DNA from 2 places in the Pseudomonas sp. FBCC-B35 genome. Region 2 is predicted to be linked to the other one. Evidence: riboswitches for the same ligand, from Rfam matches in the RefSeq annotation. Region 2 holds a riboswitch; the other holds the start of a gene.

Region 1 (8,289 bases), 1.9 Mb from region 2:
TTCGCAAGGTTTTGGCGCCGCGCCGGTTTTTCTGAAACACATTCCCCGACGGGCAGGGTGAAGAGTCACTGAGAGGAGTCGCAGCTTTGGTGTAAGCGGCGGGATGGGCGTCTGACCGGCATCTACACGGCAATGCGCTGGCTTGCTGATACGGCACCAGACAGTTGGGCCCACAAGCCCATGAGCCCGTCAGCTCAGGCACCACACGGTCTATGGAGCGGCCTCGCGGTTCAATACCCGGGGCTATCGAAATCGAGCCTGACCTCGAAATCCAGCGCTCGCTCCACCCCCGTGTCCACCGTCCCATCAGCATGCAGGCGGATCCAGCGGTAGCCAGGATGCTGCTGACTCACCTCGAAATCCTCACTGCCTGGCGCGAACTGAATGCAGGTCGAAGGCGTGGCCAGCAGCCGCAGGTCGCCGCGCCATTGATCCCATTCCTGATGCACGTGCCCCCACAACAGCGCGCGCACCTGGGGATGACGATCGAGCACGGCGAACAGCGCATCGGCGTTGCGCAGGCCGATGGGGGCGATCCATGCGCAGCCGATGTCGACCGGTTGATGGTGCAGGCACACCAGGCAATGGCGCTCCCCTGCCGTGCGTAAGGCCGCCTCCAGCACACTGAGCTGGGCGTCCTGCAGCCAACCATGGGCCGCCCCTGGCACTGCCGTGTCGAGCATGACGATGCGCCAGACCCCGATGTCGGTAACTGGCTGCACCAACTCGGGCGCCACCTGCGCCATCACCTGCGCTTCGTCATGGTTGCCCGGTAGCCAGCGCGCCGGCGCGGCAAAGCCTGCGGTCAATTGCTCAAAGGCTGCGTAGGACGCAACGCTGGCGTCCTGGGACAGGTCCCCCGTGCACACCAGCAGGTGCGTGTCGTGCTGCTCGCGCAACGCCTGCTGCACCACATGGCGCAGGCTGTCGCGGGTATTGAGGCCCAGCATGCTGCCCTCGGGGCTGGCGAACAGATGGGCGTCGGTCAGGTGCACCACGTTAACGGTGCCGGCAGGGTTCGAGTGCGGCAAGGCCGTCTCCTTTCAGCGAGCGCTTACCAGTTCGTGGCCGCAGGCCAGGCAGTGGGAAAGCCATTCACCCAGGAACAGGTTCAGCTGGGCTTTCTCGTCCGGCTGATGCATGGCGGCGTTGGGGTAAGGATAGATGCTACGCAAGCGCCGGGCGTGCTCAGCACTCACCACTTCGGCCATGCGGGCATCGTGGTACACCTGCACCTCCATGACCGGGACCGGCAGCCAGGGCAGACTGTGCTCCTGGCGTATGCGCAGCGTGGTGGTATAGGGGCAGGCCAGGACCACGTCGAGCACCAGCACGCCCAGCATCTGGTCGCCCTGGGTCATGCCGATGCTGCGCGAACTCTGGGTGGTGCGCATGTCCGGGAGCAGGCGCATCAGCCGGGCATAGTTGGCCTCGCAGGCGGCCTGCAACCCGGCCAGGTCGACCCGGTAGCGCTCGCGCAACAGGTTCACTTCCACATACCTCGAACTTCGTCGCGGTTCAGGGCAAGCCATTGCAAGCCGATGATGGTCGCGGCATTACAGATGCGCCCGTCGCGTACCGCCTGCAAGGCATCCTCGAACGACCACACGCGCACCCGGATGTCCTCGCCTTCGGACTCCAGCCCGTGCAGGCCGCCGGCACCCTCGGCGCTGCAGCGGCCCAGGAACAGGTGGACGTATTCGTCACTGCCGCCTGGCGAAGGAAAATAGCGCGTCATCGGCCACAGCGCGCTGAAGGTCAGGCCGGCCTCTTCCTCGGCCTCGCGGTGCGCCACCTCTTCAGGTTGCTCGTCCTTGTCGATCAGCCCGGCGACCATCTCGATCAACCAGGGGTTGGCGACCTTGTCCAGGGCACCCACACGAAACTGCTCGATCAGGACCACTTCATCGCGCTGCGGGTCGTACGGCAGAACGCACACCGCGTCATGGCGCACGAACAGCTCACGGCTGATTTCCCGACCCATTCCACCGGCGAACAGCTCATGGCGAAGGTGGAGCTTGTCGAGCCTATAAAAACCCTGGAAGCACTTGTCCCGCTTGACGATCTCGACCGCCTGGGGCACTGAATTCAACGTATCCGACATGAAAATCCTCGTTGCATCGCTGCTGCATCGCGCCATCCTACTCTGCACGCTGGCACGTTTCACCCCCCGGCGACAACCGTTGGCGTACATGGCACAGCAGGCCCGGTCTCTGTTAGCTTAGTGGCGAACTGAAGGCCATGCCGACGGTCAAAGGCCGACTTTTCCCTGTTCTTGCAAGGATCATCATGACACTTGTCAAACTGACATCCATCGCTGTGCTGGCCTTGGCGCTGGGCGCATGCCAGAGCCTGTTCGCCCCCAACTACCGAGCGCCGCTCGAGGTCAAGCGCGAAGCCTGGGAACACGTCAAGCCAGGCTGCAGCGAGCGTGATTGCCCGTTGGTGAATATTGACACCGTGCATTTCCCGGCGTTGCCCAAGCTCGACGGCATTGTCGAAAAGGGTCTGCTGCAACTGACCGAGGACAACCAGCACGGGGCGGCACCGACAACGCTGCAAGCCTACGAACAGCACTACCTGTCCAACGCCGAGAAGCGCAACAGCAGCTACCTGCAGGCCAAAGTACGCGAACAGCATGACGGGCTGGTGATCATCGAGCTGTCCAGCTACCTGGATACCGGTGGCGCCCATGGCATGCCAGGTCGTGCGTTCATCAACTATTCACGCAAGCTGGACAAGGTCCTGACCCTGAAGGACATGCTGGTCCCCGGCCAGGAAGAAACGTTCTGGAAGACGGTGGAGGAATCACACCGGGCCTGGCTGATGAGTGTCGGCATGGACAAGGATGCCGAGTTCATCAAAACCTGGCCATTCAAGCGCTCGCCGCATATCGCTCTGACCTACGGCGCGGTGGTGGTGAAGTACGAGGTGTACGCCATCGCGCCGTATTCCATGGGCCATGTGGAGCTGAAAATTCCCTACCCACGCCTCAATGGCGTGATCAAGCCCGAACTGTTCCCCGGCCGCGGCTGAAGTTCAATACGCCATACAACACACCTGCCAGCACCAACGCCGGCAGGGTCGCGCCCAGGTCCGGCGCCTGGGCGGCGATGATGTGATACGCCGCCACGCCTGCCGCCCATGCCAGCAATGCCGGCCAGTGCAGCGCCCCCACATGGGCTGGAATGCTGCGACGGCGAACCCAGTAATGGTCCGTCAGCACCACACCGAACAGTGGGGCGAACACCGAGCCGATCAGTAGCAGGAAGTTTTCGTACTGGGCAAGCGGTGCCAACAGGGCGATCAGGGTGCACAGCACGCCGATGGCCAGGGCCAGGTGTTCAACCTTCACGCGTGCCAGCACGCCGGCGGAGACCGCCGCCGAATGAATGTCGGCGAAGGCTTTTTCCGATTCGTCGAGCAGAATCAGTAGCAACGGAATACCCATGCCCGCCCCAGCGAGCGCCAGCAGCAGGGCATTGACTTCGCCTTGCGCCGCGAAGGCCAGGGTATAGGCCACCCCCAGGCTCATCAACCAGGTGTTGCCGATGAAATACCCCACCACCGTGCTGCCGAACACCTGCCTGCCGTCGCGGGCAAAACGCGAATAGTCGGCAATCAGCGGCAGCCAGGACAGGGGCATGGCGATGACGATGTCAAAGCCCACGGCCAGCGACATCGACCCATCCCCGCCGCGCTGCCACAACATCGCCAGGTCGGCCTTGGCGAACAGGTTCCAGGTCAGCCAGACACAGGCGCCCAGCAGCAGCCAGATGCCCCAGGCCCGCAGGATCTTGCGCACGAAAGCCAACGGTCCACTGACCGCCAGCACGGTGGCCAGCGCGCCAAAACACAGCGTCCATAGCACCGGGCTGTTCCAGATGCTGCCCTCACCGAAGGCTCGCGCACCCAACAGGCTGGCGGCATCGCGCATCACGATGATCTCGAAGGCGCCCCAGCCTATCAGCTGCAATACGTTGAGCAGCGCTGGCAAGCGCGCACCCTGCGCCCCTAGGCTGAGCTTGAGCGTACCCATGGCGGACAAACCGGTGTCGCTGCCGATCACACCGGCAGCACCCAGCAACAGCACACCGACCCCGGTGCCCAGGACGATGGCCAGGATGGCCCCAGACAGGCCAAGGCCCGGCGCCAGCATGGCACCGACTTGCAGCACCATCAGGCCAATGCCTAGGGAAAACCACAGTGAAAACAGGTCGCGGCCACCGAATACGCGCTGGCCGTTGGGAATGGGATGATCAGGGGAAAATTGACTGGACGTGGTCATGCTTGCTCGCACTCGGCAATGTGATTGTTGGGGTGGGCGCAAGGCAGGCCGCTAACCAGGTCCCTGCTTCGCGGCCTGAGTGGCGCCCACCTTGGCCCAAAGGCTGGGCCTCAGACCTTGTGGTACAGCTGGCTGCCGGCCTGGCGGAAGCGCTCGGCCTGCTCGCGCATGCCCTGCTCCACCGAGACGTCCACGGTTTCGATCCGGGCAGCGTATTCACGCACCTCCTGGGTGATCTTCATGGAGCAGAACTTCGGCCCGCACATGGAGCAGAAATGCGCCACCTTGGCCGACTCCTTGGGCAGGGTCTCATCATGGAAGGCACGCGCCGTGTCGGGGTCCAGCCCCAGGTTGAACTGGTCTTCCCAGCGAAACTCGAAGCGCGCCTTCGACAGCGCGTTGTCGCGAATCTGGGCCCCTGGGTGACCTTTGGCCAGGTCGGCTGCATGGGCCGCAATCTTGTAGGTGATGATGCCGGTCTTGACGTCGTCCTTGTCGGGCAGCCCCAGGTGTTCCTTGGGCGTGACATAGCAGAGCATGGCGCAGCCGAACCAGCCGATCATGGCCGCTCCGATGCCGGAAGTGATGTGGTCGTAGCCAGGGGCGATGTCGGTGGTCAGCGGGCCCAAGGTGTAGAACGGCGCTTCGTCACAGCATTCGAGCTGCTTGTCCATGTTCTCCTTGATCAACTGCATCGGCACATGGCCGGGGCCTTCGATCATGCACTGCACATCGTGCTTCCAGGCAATCTTGGTCAGCTCGCCCAGGGTTTCCAGCTCGCCAAACTGCGCCGCATCGTTGGCATCGGCGATCGAGCCCGGGCGCAGGCCATCGCCCAGCGAGAAGCTGACGTCGTAGGCCTTCATGATTTCGCAGATTTCATCGAAGTGGGTGTACAGGAAGTTCTCCTGGTGATGCGCCAGGCACCACTTGGCCATGATCGAACCACCCCGGCTGACGATGCCGGTGACGCGCTTGGCGGTCAGCGGTACATAGCGCAGCAGCACCCCGGCATGGATGGTGAAATAATCCACGCCCTGCTCGGCTTGTTCGATCAGCGTGTCGCGAAACAGCTCCCAGGTCAGGTCCTCGGCCACGCCACCGACCTTTTCCAATGCCTGGTAGATGGGCACGGTGCCGATGGGCACGGGGGAGTTGCGAATGATCCATTCGCGGGTTTCATGGATGTGCTTGCCGGTGGACAAGTCCATGACGGTGTCCGAACCCCACCGAATGCCCCAAGTGAGCTTGGCCACCTCTTCTTCGATGGACGAACCCAGCGCACTGTTGCCGATGTTGCCGTTGATCTTCACCAGGAAGTTGCGGCCGATGATCATCGGCTCCAGCTCGGTGTGGTTGATGTTGGCCGGAATGATGGCGCGGCCACGGGCCACTTCCTCGCGCACGAACTCGGGGGTGATTTCCTTGGGAATGCTGGCGCCGAAGCTGTGACCGGCATGCTGCGTATCGAGCAAGCCTGCCGCCCGGGCCTCCTGCAGCTTCATGTTCTCGCGGATGGCCACGTATTCCATCTCGGCGGTGATGATGCCCTGGCGGGCGTAGTGCATCTGCGACACATTGGCGCCTGGCTTGGCACGACGCGGGTTGCGCACATGGGCGAAGCGCAGCTTGGCCAGCTCGGCGTCGTTCAGGCGCTGCTGGCCGAAGTGGGAGCTCAGGCCGTTCAGGCGCTCGGTGTCACCGCGTGCATCGATCCAGGCCGAACGCACGTCGGCCAGGCCCTTGCGCACGTCGATCAACACCTCTGGGTCGGTGTAGGGGCCGGAAGTGTCGTAGACCAGCACGGGCGCATTACGCTCGCCCCCGAAATCGGTGGGCGTGTCGGCCAGGCTGATCGCGCGCATCGGTACGCGAATATCCGGACGCGAGCCCTGGACATAGACCTTGCGCGAGCGCGGAAACGGCTGCACGGACTGCTGATCGACTTGCGCCGATTCGCTGAGGTTCATCGCTTTTTCTTGTTGGGTCATCACAGGCTCTCCAGACGGCTTCCTAGCAGTGGAATGTCGGGGTGAACCTGAAGGACGCGGACGCACTCCTAGACGGGTGCGGTGCCAAAGACGGGGTGTCATGGGCTGCAAACAGCCGATGCTTTCCCGGACCTGGCACAAGAGGCTCCCCGGGAAGGCGAGCAATCTTGTTCCCTACGCAGGCGCTAACCTGATCAGGTTCAACGGGATCCGCACCTATGCGATCTCAGCCTTTGCTTCAAGGCACCCCGACAAGAACATGCGCAGTCTAGACTGGAGTTGCCGGCAAAGCCAAGCGAGCAATCCCGGGAATGATCAACGGCATCAGGGTGATTGTTGCCCGGAGCGCGTGGCACTACACTGCGTCATCAAGCAAAACTCAACAGTTCAGTAATTACATTTCGTACAAGGATTGCCCCTATGCTGCGCAAACTCTCACTGGCCCTGGCCGTGTCTTGTGCGTCCCATACGATGGCCTGGGCGGCGGACGTACCGGCAACGGTGAAAACCGATCTGGTGAGCGTTTACCAGGAAGCGGTAGAGAACAACGCCGACCTGGCAGCCGCCCGCGCCGACTACGGCGCGCGCCGCGAAATCGTGCCCCAGGCCCGTGCCGGCTTGCTGCCCAACCTGTCGGCCGGTGCCGAGATGCAAAGCACCCGCACCAAGCTCGACGAGCCGTCGATCACATCCAACCGCAGCGGCAATGCCTGGAGCGCGACCCTGGCCCAGCCCATCTTCCGCGCTGACCGCTGGTTCCAGTTGCAAGCGGCCGAGGCCGTCAACGAACAGGCCGCGCTGGAGCTGTCTGCCACCGAGCAGAACCTGATCCTGCAGACTGCGCAAAGCTACTTTGCGGTGCTGCGTGCGCAGGACAACCTGGCGGCCAGCAAGGCCGAGGAAGCGGCCCTCAAGCGTCAGCTCGACCAGTCCAACGAACGTTTCGACGTGGGGCTTTCGGACAAGACCGACGTGCTGCAGTCCCAGGCCAGCTATGACACGGCCCGCGCCAACCGCATCATCGCCGACCGTCAGGTGCAGGATGCTTTCCAGGCGTTGGTCACCCTGACCAATCGGGAGTACACCGCTATCCAGGGTGTGGTCCACAGCCTGCCGGTGCAGGTGCCCGTGCCCAACGACGCCAAGGCCTGGGTCGAAACCGCCGGCCGGCAGAACCTCAACCTGTTGGCGACCAACTACGCGGTGTCCGCGGCGGAAGAAACGTTGCGTCAGCGCAAGGCCGGTCACGCCCCGACCGTCGATGCCGTGGCCAAATACCAGAAGGGTGACAACGACAACCTGGGCTTCAGCAATCCATCGCCGCTGGGTGTTCGCTATGGTGGCGACGTGGAGCAGACCACCGTTGGCCTGCAGTTGAACATTCCCATCTACAGCGGCGGGCTGACCAGTTCACAGGTACGCGAAGCCTACCAGCGCCTCAGCCAGAGCGAACAGCAGCGCGAAAGCCTGCGCCGTCAGGTGGTGGAGAACACCCGCAACCTGCACCGTGCGGTGAACACCGACGTCGAACAGGTACAGGCGCGCAAGCAGTCGATCATCTCCAACCAGAGCGCGCTCGAGGCTACCGAAATCGGCTACCAGGTGGGCACCCGCAACATCGTCGATGTGCTCGACGCCCAGCGCCAGCTGTACACCTCGGTGCGCGACTACAACAACAGCCGGTACGCCTACATCCTCGACAACCTGAGCCTGAAACAGGCGGCCGGCACGCTGAGCCCGCAAGACTTGCAGGACCTCAAGCGCTACCTGAAACCCGACTACAACCCGGACAAGGATTTCCTGCCACCGGACCTGGCGGCAGCGGCGGCGAAGAATTTCGAGCGTAAGCCCTGAGGACGGGCAGCCTCATCTGGGGGAGCCGGCTTGCCGGCGATGGGCCGCAAAGCGGCCCTGATCACGCCAACCGCAACCATCGCCCCGACAGTGAGCGCTCAGGGCATCAGCCTTCCCAACCCCTTCAGCAAGCGCTGCAGCGCCCCTTGGTTGGCC
Region 2 (8,289 bases):
CTGAAGGGCGCGTAGTCACGCAGTTGCGCGGCGGACAGGGGCCGACTGAAATGATAGCCTTGGGCAACATCGCACCCCGCCAGGCGCAAGCACACGACCTGCTCGCGGGTCTCCACGCCCTCGGCCACCACCACCAGCCCCAGGCGCTTGGCCAGGATGATGGTGGAGGCCACGATGGGGCTGTCGTCCGGACTGTTGGAGAGCGAGGCGATCAGGGATCGATCAATCTTCAGCTTGCTCAGGGGCAGTGCATGCAGATGGGCAAAGCCTGCATAGCCCCGGCCGAAGTCGTCCAGGCTGATCCCGATGCCTGCCTGGCGCAGGCGATGCAAATGCTCGATTGCCGGGCCCTCTGGGTCGAGGATGGTGGTTTCGGTGATCTCCAGTTCCAGGTGCTCGGGCGCAATGCCGTGGTCGCTCAGGTGACTGAGCAGACGCGCGGCGAAGTCAGGCTGAAGCAGCTGCAGGGCAGATACGTTGACGGCCAGACGGACCAGTCGACCTTCCATCTGCCAGGCCGACAAGGCCTCGCAGGCAAGGCGCAGCACTTCCCAGCCCAGCTCGACGATAAAGCCGCTGCGTTCGGCCAGGGCGATGAAACGGTCGGGGTAGAGCAGGCCGAACTCCGGATGCTGCCAACGCACAAGCGCTTCATAGCCTGCGACCTGGTGGTCATCGAGATCGATCTGCGCTTGGTAATGCAGGACGAATTGCCTGCCTGCCAGTGCCGTGCCAAAAGCTTGCTCCAGGGTAAATGCCTGGATGTCGGCCACGTTCAGGGAGGGGTCGAAGTAGCGGTACTGCGCGCGGCCTGCCTGTTTGGCCGAATACATGGCCGCGTCGGCGCTGCGCACCAGGCTGTCGATGTCCTGGCCATCGCGCGGGCAGATACTGACCCCGATACTGGGACTGGTATTGACCTCCTGGCCATCCAGGGCATAGGTGGCCGACAGCCTGCGCACGAGTTCGCGTACCCAGGCATCGATCTGCTCCTCGCTGCGCTCGCCTGCGAGCAGCACGACAAACTCATCGCCACCAAAGCGCGAGGCTTCATCGCCGGGTTCGAGCAAGCGCCGGATGCGGCCGGCCACGGCCTGCAACAGCAGGTCACCGACCTTGTGGCCTAGCGAATCGTTGATGGACTTGAAGCGGTCCATGTCGATGAAAAGGATGGCCATCAGTTGCCGCCTGCCACGCTGATGGATCAGCGCAGCACCTGCCACTTCGACGAATTGACGGCGGTTGTGCAGGCCGCTGAGATGATCGGTGGCGGCGGCATGGCTGCTGCGCCGGTGTGCATCTTCCAGGCGCCCGATCAGTTGCTGGTTGATGTGCTGGGCTTGCTCCAGCGCCGTGAAGGCGTCCTGACGCTTGCGCAGCAGGCGCAGGGTCCAGGCCAGGCTGGCCAGGATCATCAGTGTCATGCCAAGGATCAGCCAGAACTGCCGGGCATAGGCCGCGTCGACGGCCCCGGTGATCTCGTTCTCGCGCTGGCCAATGATGAGGGTAAAGCCATGCTCGGGCCGGCGCTTGAATACGCTCTGGTAAGCGTCACCTTCCAGGTACTGGGTCAGCACGCCCGCAGGGGGGCCGTCAGTTGGCAGTGGCGGCTGCAAGGCAGCAGTGATCGGCACCAAGCCGCGATTGCCGATGCGCAGGCTTTCCGTGCCGTCGGCCTGCCACACACTCACGCGGGTCGAGTCGCCCAACTCCACCTCTTGCAGCAATTGCGTCAAGGGCTGGGCGGCGAGGTGCACTGCAACCAACGTGCTGCATGCTTTGGACTGCTCAGGTGAGGGCATGAGGAACGGGGAGGCGGTCGCACACGCTGCGCCGTCGGTAGCTGCTTGGGCACGGTCGAGCAATTGGCTGACGCTCTCGGCAAGCAGGTTGGCCAGCCGCTGATGTTCGCTGCCACGGTTGATCAGGGCGTCCTGCCGAGCAGTGGATTTTTGCGCAACATGCACCCCCCACAGAAAGGCCAACGAGGCAGCGCACAGCAGCAGGATCAGCAGCCTGAGCAGGCTCGCCGACGAGAGTGAACGTCGTGTCAATTGCAGTGTTTCCCGGCCTTGGGTGAGGCCCGGACACTACGACAGCAACATGACAGGGCCATGACTAATGGCAAATAGCCTGTAGCGATGCCTGCACGAAAGATGACAGCCGCGGGTCAAGTCGGGTATACCTTGCCGCTACCAAGGGGAGCCCGATAACGGGCTGAGAAACCGCTGAGCCTGGTGCAGCGCGGTGACCCTTCGAACCTGATCCGGATAATGCCGGCGAAGGGATGGGGTGCAATTCCACCTGCCTTTCTGCCGGTCTCAAGGCGAGACCCCATTCATGACGATTGTCCAGGTCTCGCTGCCACCTCCACCAAGGACAGCGCCATGACCGAAGGTTTCACCCAGACCCTGCGCCGCCAGAGCGAGGCGACATGGGCCGCCGCCACGGGCCATCGTTTCGTGACTCAACTGTGTGACGGCAGCCTGCCTGACCCGATCATGATCGACTACTTGGTCCAGGATCATCGCTTTCTGGACAGCTTCCTGATGCTGCTGGGCGCCGCCATTGCCAGTGCCGACACCTTCGAGGCGCGCCTGCGCCTGGGGCGATTTGCGGGCATGATCAGCAGCGAGGAGAACACCTACTTCCTGCGGGCGTTCCAGGCGCTGGGTGTCAGCCCGGCGCAGCGTGAAGCGCCGATGGACACGGTGCCCACGGCGGCCTTCAAGGCCATCATGCGCGAAGCGGCCGCCACCCGCTCGTATGCCGCAGCGCTGGCAGTGCTGAACGTCGCCGAAGGCCTTTACCTGGACTGGGCGCTGCGCGCGCCCAAGCCCCTGCCGCCGCGCTTCATCCACGCCGAATGGATTACCCTGCACGACAATGCGGATTTCCAGGCTTTCGTGGCGTTCCTGCACGCCGAACTGGATCGCGTCGGCCCTCAGCAGGCCGCCGTGGCGCAAGACTTTCACCAGCGCACCGTGGCGTTGGAGCTGGCCTTCTTCGACGCCATCTACCCGGAGGCTCAATGAACATGGACATTTTCGATCGGCTCAAGCAGGCCGCTGCACCGCAGTGGCACAGTTACGTGGACCATGTATTCGTGCAGCAGATGGGCGATGGTACGTTGAGTGAAGCCGCATTTCGGGCCTATCTGGTGCAGGACTATCTCTTCCTCATTCAGTTTGCCCGCGCCTGGGCGCTGGCGGCTTACAAAAGCAGGCGGCCTGCCGATATCCGTGCCGCTCAGGCGGGGCTCGCAGCGATTCTCGACGAAACCGACCTGCACGTGCGTTTGTGCGCACGCTGGGGCCTGAGCCAGGCTGACATCGAGGCCGCCCCCGAGCATCCGGCCACCGTGGCCTACACGCGGTATGTACTGGACTGCGGCGCTGCTGGCGACTTGCTGGAGCTGCACGTGGCGCTGGCGCCCTGTGTAATCGGCTACGCCGAGATCGGGCAGTCCCTGGCCGCACGTATCGGCAACCTGGCCGAGCACCCCTATCGCGAGTGGATCGGCGAATACGCCGGTGCCGGCTACCAGGCCGTCGCAGCAGCTGCACGCACCCATCTGGATTCATTGGCGGCCCGCAGCATGACGGATCAGCGGTTTGCCGAACTGGCCGCGATCTTTGCCCAAGCTTCGCGGCTCGAGGCCGATTTCTGGCAGATGGGTCTGGACATGGCGTGACGGGGCAGCCCCATGCCTGGATCGCCACTGGCTCCGTGCGCCATTGGCTGGCAAGCTGTGGTGCACAAGGGCTGGGCGCGGATGAACGCCGCGACTGGCCCGTAGCGCTCGAATACGATCCAGGACGAGGAAGGACAGCATGAACATCATCAATGCACGGCTGCGTGGCAAGCCTGGCCTGTTTCGCATCGAGCTGGCGGGCCAGCGTATTGGCGCGATCACCGCGCAGGACGCGGGCGTGCTGCCCGTGGCCGGCGCTGACCTGGATGCCGGCCAGAACCTGGTGGTACCACCCTTCGTCGAGCCCCACATCCACCTCGACGCGACCCTGACGGCCGGGCAGCCTGAGTGGAACATGAGTGGCACGTTGTTCGAGGGGATCGAGCGCTGGGCCCAGCGCAAGCAGAGCACCACCCATGAAGACATCAAGACCCGGGCCAAGACCACCCTAAACATGCTGGTCGATCATGGAATCCAGCATGTGCGCACGCATGTGGACGTTACCGAGCCCGGCCTGGTGGCACTCAAGGCCATGGTCGAGGTGCGCGATGAAGTGCGTGATCACGTGGACCTTCAGATCGTTGCCTTTCCTCAGGAGGGTATTGAATCCTACCCTGATGGCCGCGCATTGATGACCGAGGCGGTGGCCATCGGCGCCGATGTGGTTGGCGGCATTCCCCATTTCGAGAACACCCGTGAGCAGGGTGTGTCGTCGATCCAGTTCCTGATGGATTTGGCAGAACGCACCGGCTGCCTGGTGGACGTGCACTGCGACGAGACCGACGACCCGCAGTCGCGATTCCTGGAGGTACTGGCCGAACATGCTCGGGTCCGGCAGATGGGGGCGAGGGTGACTGCCAGCCACACCGTGGCCATGGGTTCGTACGACAATGCCTACTGCTCGAAGCTGTTTCGGCTGCTGAGGCTGTCAGGCATCAACTTCGTGTCATGCCCCACGGAGAGTATTCATCTGCAGGGGCGCTTTGACACCTATCCGAAGCGTCGCGGGGTCACCCGCGTAGCCGAACTCGACCGCGCGGGCATGAACGTGTGCTTCGGCCAGGACTCGATCGTCGATCCGTGGTACCCCTTGGGTAACGGCAATATCCTGCGGGTACTGGAGGCGGGCCTGCACATTTGTCACATGTTGGGCTATCAGGACCTGCAGCGCTGCCTGGACCTGATCACCGACAACAGTGCGCGCGCCTTGAACCTGGGTGAGGGCTATGGCATCGAGACCGGTCGCCCTGCGAACCTGCTGCTGCTCTCGGCTCCGGACGACTACGAGATGGTGCGCAGCCAAGGCCACGCGCTGGTGTCGGTGCGCAATGGAAAGGTACTGATGCGGCGCCGGCCTGCGCAGGTACAGCGCGAATTTTGAACCCGGCGCTTTCAGGCGCCGATGGCCGCCAGCACACAATCGGCGATCTGCGCATCCTGGATGGCGACGCCGGTCAGGTCGGCCAACGTGATCTGGTCATCAGACTCCCGGCCATGGGCTCGGCTTGCCAGCAGCGTTCCAAGTTCGACCAGTTGGCTAGCTGTGATCAGGCCTTTTGCGATCGCATGGGACACTTCGCCGTACTGGGTGCACTGAGTGACGGAGTCGACGACCACGCGGTCGGCCCTGGCGACCAGCGCAGGGTCCAGCTCTTGCTTGCCAGGCCCGTCCGCACCCACAGCGGTAATGTGAGTGCCTGGTTGTATCCAGTGCGCCTGCAACAGCGGCTGGCGCGAAGGGGTGGTACAAACGATGAGATTGGCAAGGCCGGCCAGTTCTGCGGCATCCAGTGTACTGCGCACGGTAAAGCCAAGTCCTCGCGCCATCGCGATGTAAGCGCCTAGTGCCTCGGCGTGACGCCCCCAGACGATCACCTGGCGGCAGTCGGTGACGCTGCGCAACTGCGCCAATTGCATCCTGGCCTGCATGCCTGTGCCCAGTATGCCGATGGCCTTGACCTGAGACGGCGCGAGCAGCCGTGCCGCGATCCGCCCCGCCAGTGCTGTGCGCATCGCCGTGAGCCAGCCTTGGTCCTGGAGCAGGGCCAGCGGCTGGCCGGTGTGGGCCGAAAAGACCATCATCAGCCCGTCGTTGCTCGGCAAGCCGTTGGACGGGTTGTCGTAAAAGCCGGTGGACACTTTGACAGTGAACGTGGGGCTGCCGGCTTTGTAGGCTGACTTGATGCAGCAATCCCCGTTGGTTTCGGCGAAGGTGAATGCTTGCACGGGCGGTACCTGGACGTTGCCAGCGGAATAGGCGATAAAACCCTCTTCGATGGCCCTCAGTGCTCGCTCGGTGTCCAGGCTCGCCAGGATCTGGGGCTTGGCGATCAGCTTCATTTCACGGCCTCGAGGAAGGTATCCAAGGCGATGTTACGCCCACACAGCACCACGGCCACACGCTTGCCCTGGTATCGGTGCGCGCATTTTTTCATGGCGGCCACGGCGACAGCTGCCGCGCCTTCGATGATCCAGCGCTCGCTACTGGCGATGTCGCGCATGGCGGCGCGTATTTGCGCTTCGCTGACCAATACGGTGTCGGTGAGCAAGGCCTTGCACAGGGGCAGGGTGATGGCGCCGGGCTCGACACCGCCCGCCGTGCCGTCGGACAGCGTGGCGCTGGCAGGGACCTCGACGATCTTGCCGGCCTTGAGTGACTGCTCGAGGACAGGATCATTCTCGGGCCAGCAGCCGATGATATCGACACCCGGTGCCAGGGTACGCAGGGCAGCGCCGATGCCGGCGATCATGCCGCCACCCCCCACCGCGACGAACACGGCGTCCAGGTCCGGCGCCTGCTCGAACAGCTCCATACCGATGGTGCCCTGGCCGGCGATCACCTGCAGATCGTTATAGGGCGATACGAAAGGCACACCCTTGGCCTGGGCTTGCCTGGCCGCTTCCAGTTCCGCGCTCAAGGGGTCGGTCGGCAGGCAGATCACTTCAGCGCCGAGGTTGCGCATGGCTTCGACTTTATAGGTGGACGCCGTCGTGGTGGTGTAGAGGGTCACCGGAACCCCGGCGGTCTTGCCGGCCAGGGCCAGCGCCTGGCCGTGGTTGCCGGACGAGGCGGCGATGACGCCGTGTTCACGTGCACTTTCTGGCAAAAGCCTGACTTTATTGCTGGCCCCGCGAAACTTGAAGGAACCTGTGGGTTGCAGGTGTTCGCACTTGAGCCATACGTCCACGCCGGTCGTTGCCGATAGAGGCTGGCTGCGCGTCAGCGGGGTTGCGCTCACGGCTGGCCGCAATGCGGCATGAGCATGCTTGATTGCCTCGAACAGAGCATCGAGGTCAGTTTCGCAAACGGTTGGCGTTGCAGGGTTGGACATGAGTATCAGGCTCCGTATGGAATTTCCGTCTACGGTAGACCTGTTGTCTATAGTCTTGCAAACACTTCTTTTAGCGCGGAGCAGGCCTCGGCATCAAATTCGTCATGCCTTGAGCGCCTTCAGGTATTTGTAAACCGTCGCACGTCCCATGTTCAGCACATTGGCCACATAGTCCACGCCAGTTCGGCCTTCGAATGCGCCTTCGGCGTGCAAAGCCTGAACAAGACTGCGCTTGTCCTTCATCTGCAGTGTCTGCAGAGACAACGTGCGCGCCTTGAGCCAGGCATGCATGAAGGTATTGATGCGCTCCTGCCAGTCATCACGAAACAGCGCCTGGGGCTGCTCGACCAAGCGCCCCATCTGAAAGAACGCTTCCAACGCTTGGCGGGCGTTTTCAAGCACCGACAGGTTTAGGTTGATGCACAGCAAGTGCCGCGCGTCACCTTGCTCATCACGCAAGACCGTACTGATGGAGCGAACCTTCTGACCGTTCCAGTTCAACTTTTCATAAGGGCCCAGCTTGGCACCGCCGAGCAGGTCGCCCAGATCCTCGGCGATCGCCGAGTCATCACCCAAGCTTCGCTTGGAGATGTTGTTGGCGATATGCACCACCGTCTGGGTCTGCAGGTCATGGACGACGACTTCAGCGTGTGGATATAGCAGCAGGGCGATGCTTTCGGCGATGGCCTGGTAGTTCTCGAGCGACATGCGGGACCACTGTGCATTTTTAGGAAGCGCTTATGGTGGCCCTGGGAGCTTGCTTGCACAAGGCGCCGTATGGCACGCGAGCCCACGGTGTACGCCAACCTGCGCTGATTACGCTCAAGATGGGTTGAAAATCGGTATCACATTCGATAAGCCGTGATTATTCCCTGTTAGCTAGGTCTTGTGTTTGAGGCTAATAACTAACAAAATCAGTATGTAATTACATAGTACATACAACATTACAAAATCGTAGGAGCGCGCATGGCACGTGGCGGGATCAACAAGGTGGTTGTGCAACAGGCCAGGCAGGCACTGATCGCAAGGGGGGAGAACCCCAGTATCGATGCCATCCGCATCGAGCTAGGCAACACGGGCTCGAAAACCACCATTCACCGCTACCTCAAGGAGCTCAACGGTCAGCAACCAATGCCCTCCGAGGGCGGCGCGCCAATCAGCGAGGTGCTAAGCCGCCTGGTAGGGCAGTTGGCGACGCAGCTGCAAGATGAAGCGGACTTGGTGATCGAGCGCGCTGAAAGCGTGTTCACCGAGCAGCGTGAA

Evidence for each region. A riboswitch is a leader RNA that binds a small molecule or an ion and turns the genes downstream of it on or off. The one in region 2 is predicted to bind thiamine pyrophosphate.
Region 1: another riboswitch for thiamine pyrophosphate. It lies ahead of thiC (phosphomethylpyrimidine synthase ThiC); the one in region 2 lies ahead of NMB38_RS10930 (TenA family protein).

What each region holds. Positions count from the first base shown of each region.
Region 1 covers NZ_CP101439.1:477,904-486,192, reverse strand. Annotated here, with positions in the region: gene cpdA (3',5'-cyclic-AMP phosphodiesterase) at 231-950, opposite strand; gene NMB38_RS02065 (DUF1249 domain-containing protein) at 1,044-1,532, opposite strand; gene NMB38_RS02060 (NUDIX domain-containing protein) at 1,487-2,104, opposite strand; gene NMB38_RS02055 (RsiV family protein) at 2,290-3,036, shown strand; gene cytX (putative hydroxymethylpyrimidine transporter CytX) at 3,005-4,288, opposite strand; gene thiC (phosphomethylpyrimidine synthase ThiC) at 4,399-6,279, opposite strand; TPP riboswitch at 6,434-6,540, opposite strand; gene NMB38_RS02040 (TolC family outer membrane protein) at 6,700-8,133, shown strand; gene waaA (lipid IV(A) 3-deoxy-D-manno-octulosonic acid transferase) at 8,232-8,289, opposite strand, start outside.
Region 2 covers NZ_CP101439.1:2,375,586-2,383,874, forward strand. Annotated here, with positions in the region: gene NMB38_RS10925 (putative bifunctional diguanylate cyclase/phosphodiesterase) at 1-2,054, opposite strand, end outside; TPP riboswitch at 2,189-2,305, shown strand; gene NMB38_RS10930 (TenA family protein) at 2,388-3,035, shown strand; gene tenA (thiaminase II) at 3,032-3,694, shown strand; gene codA (cytosine deaminase) at 3,834-5,075, shown strand; gene NMB38_RS10945 (ornithine cyclodeaminase family protein) at 5,087-6,034, opposite strand; gene NMB38_RS10950 (threonine/serine dehydratase) at 6,031-7,026, opposite strand; gene NMB38_RS10955 (helix-turn-helix transcriptional regulator) at 7,129-7,734, opposite strand; gene NMB38_RS10960 (DNA-binding protein) at 7,993-8,289, shown strand, end outside.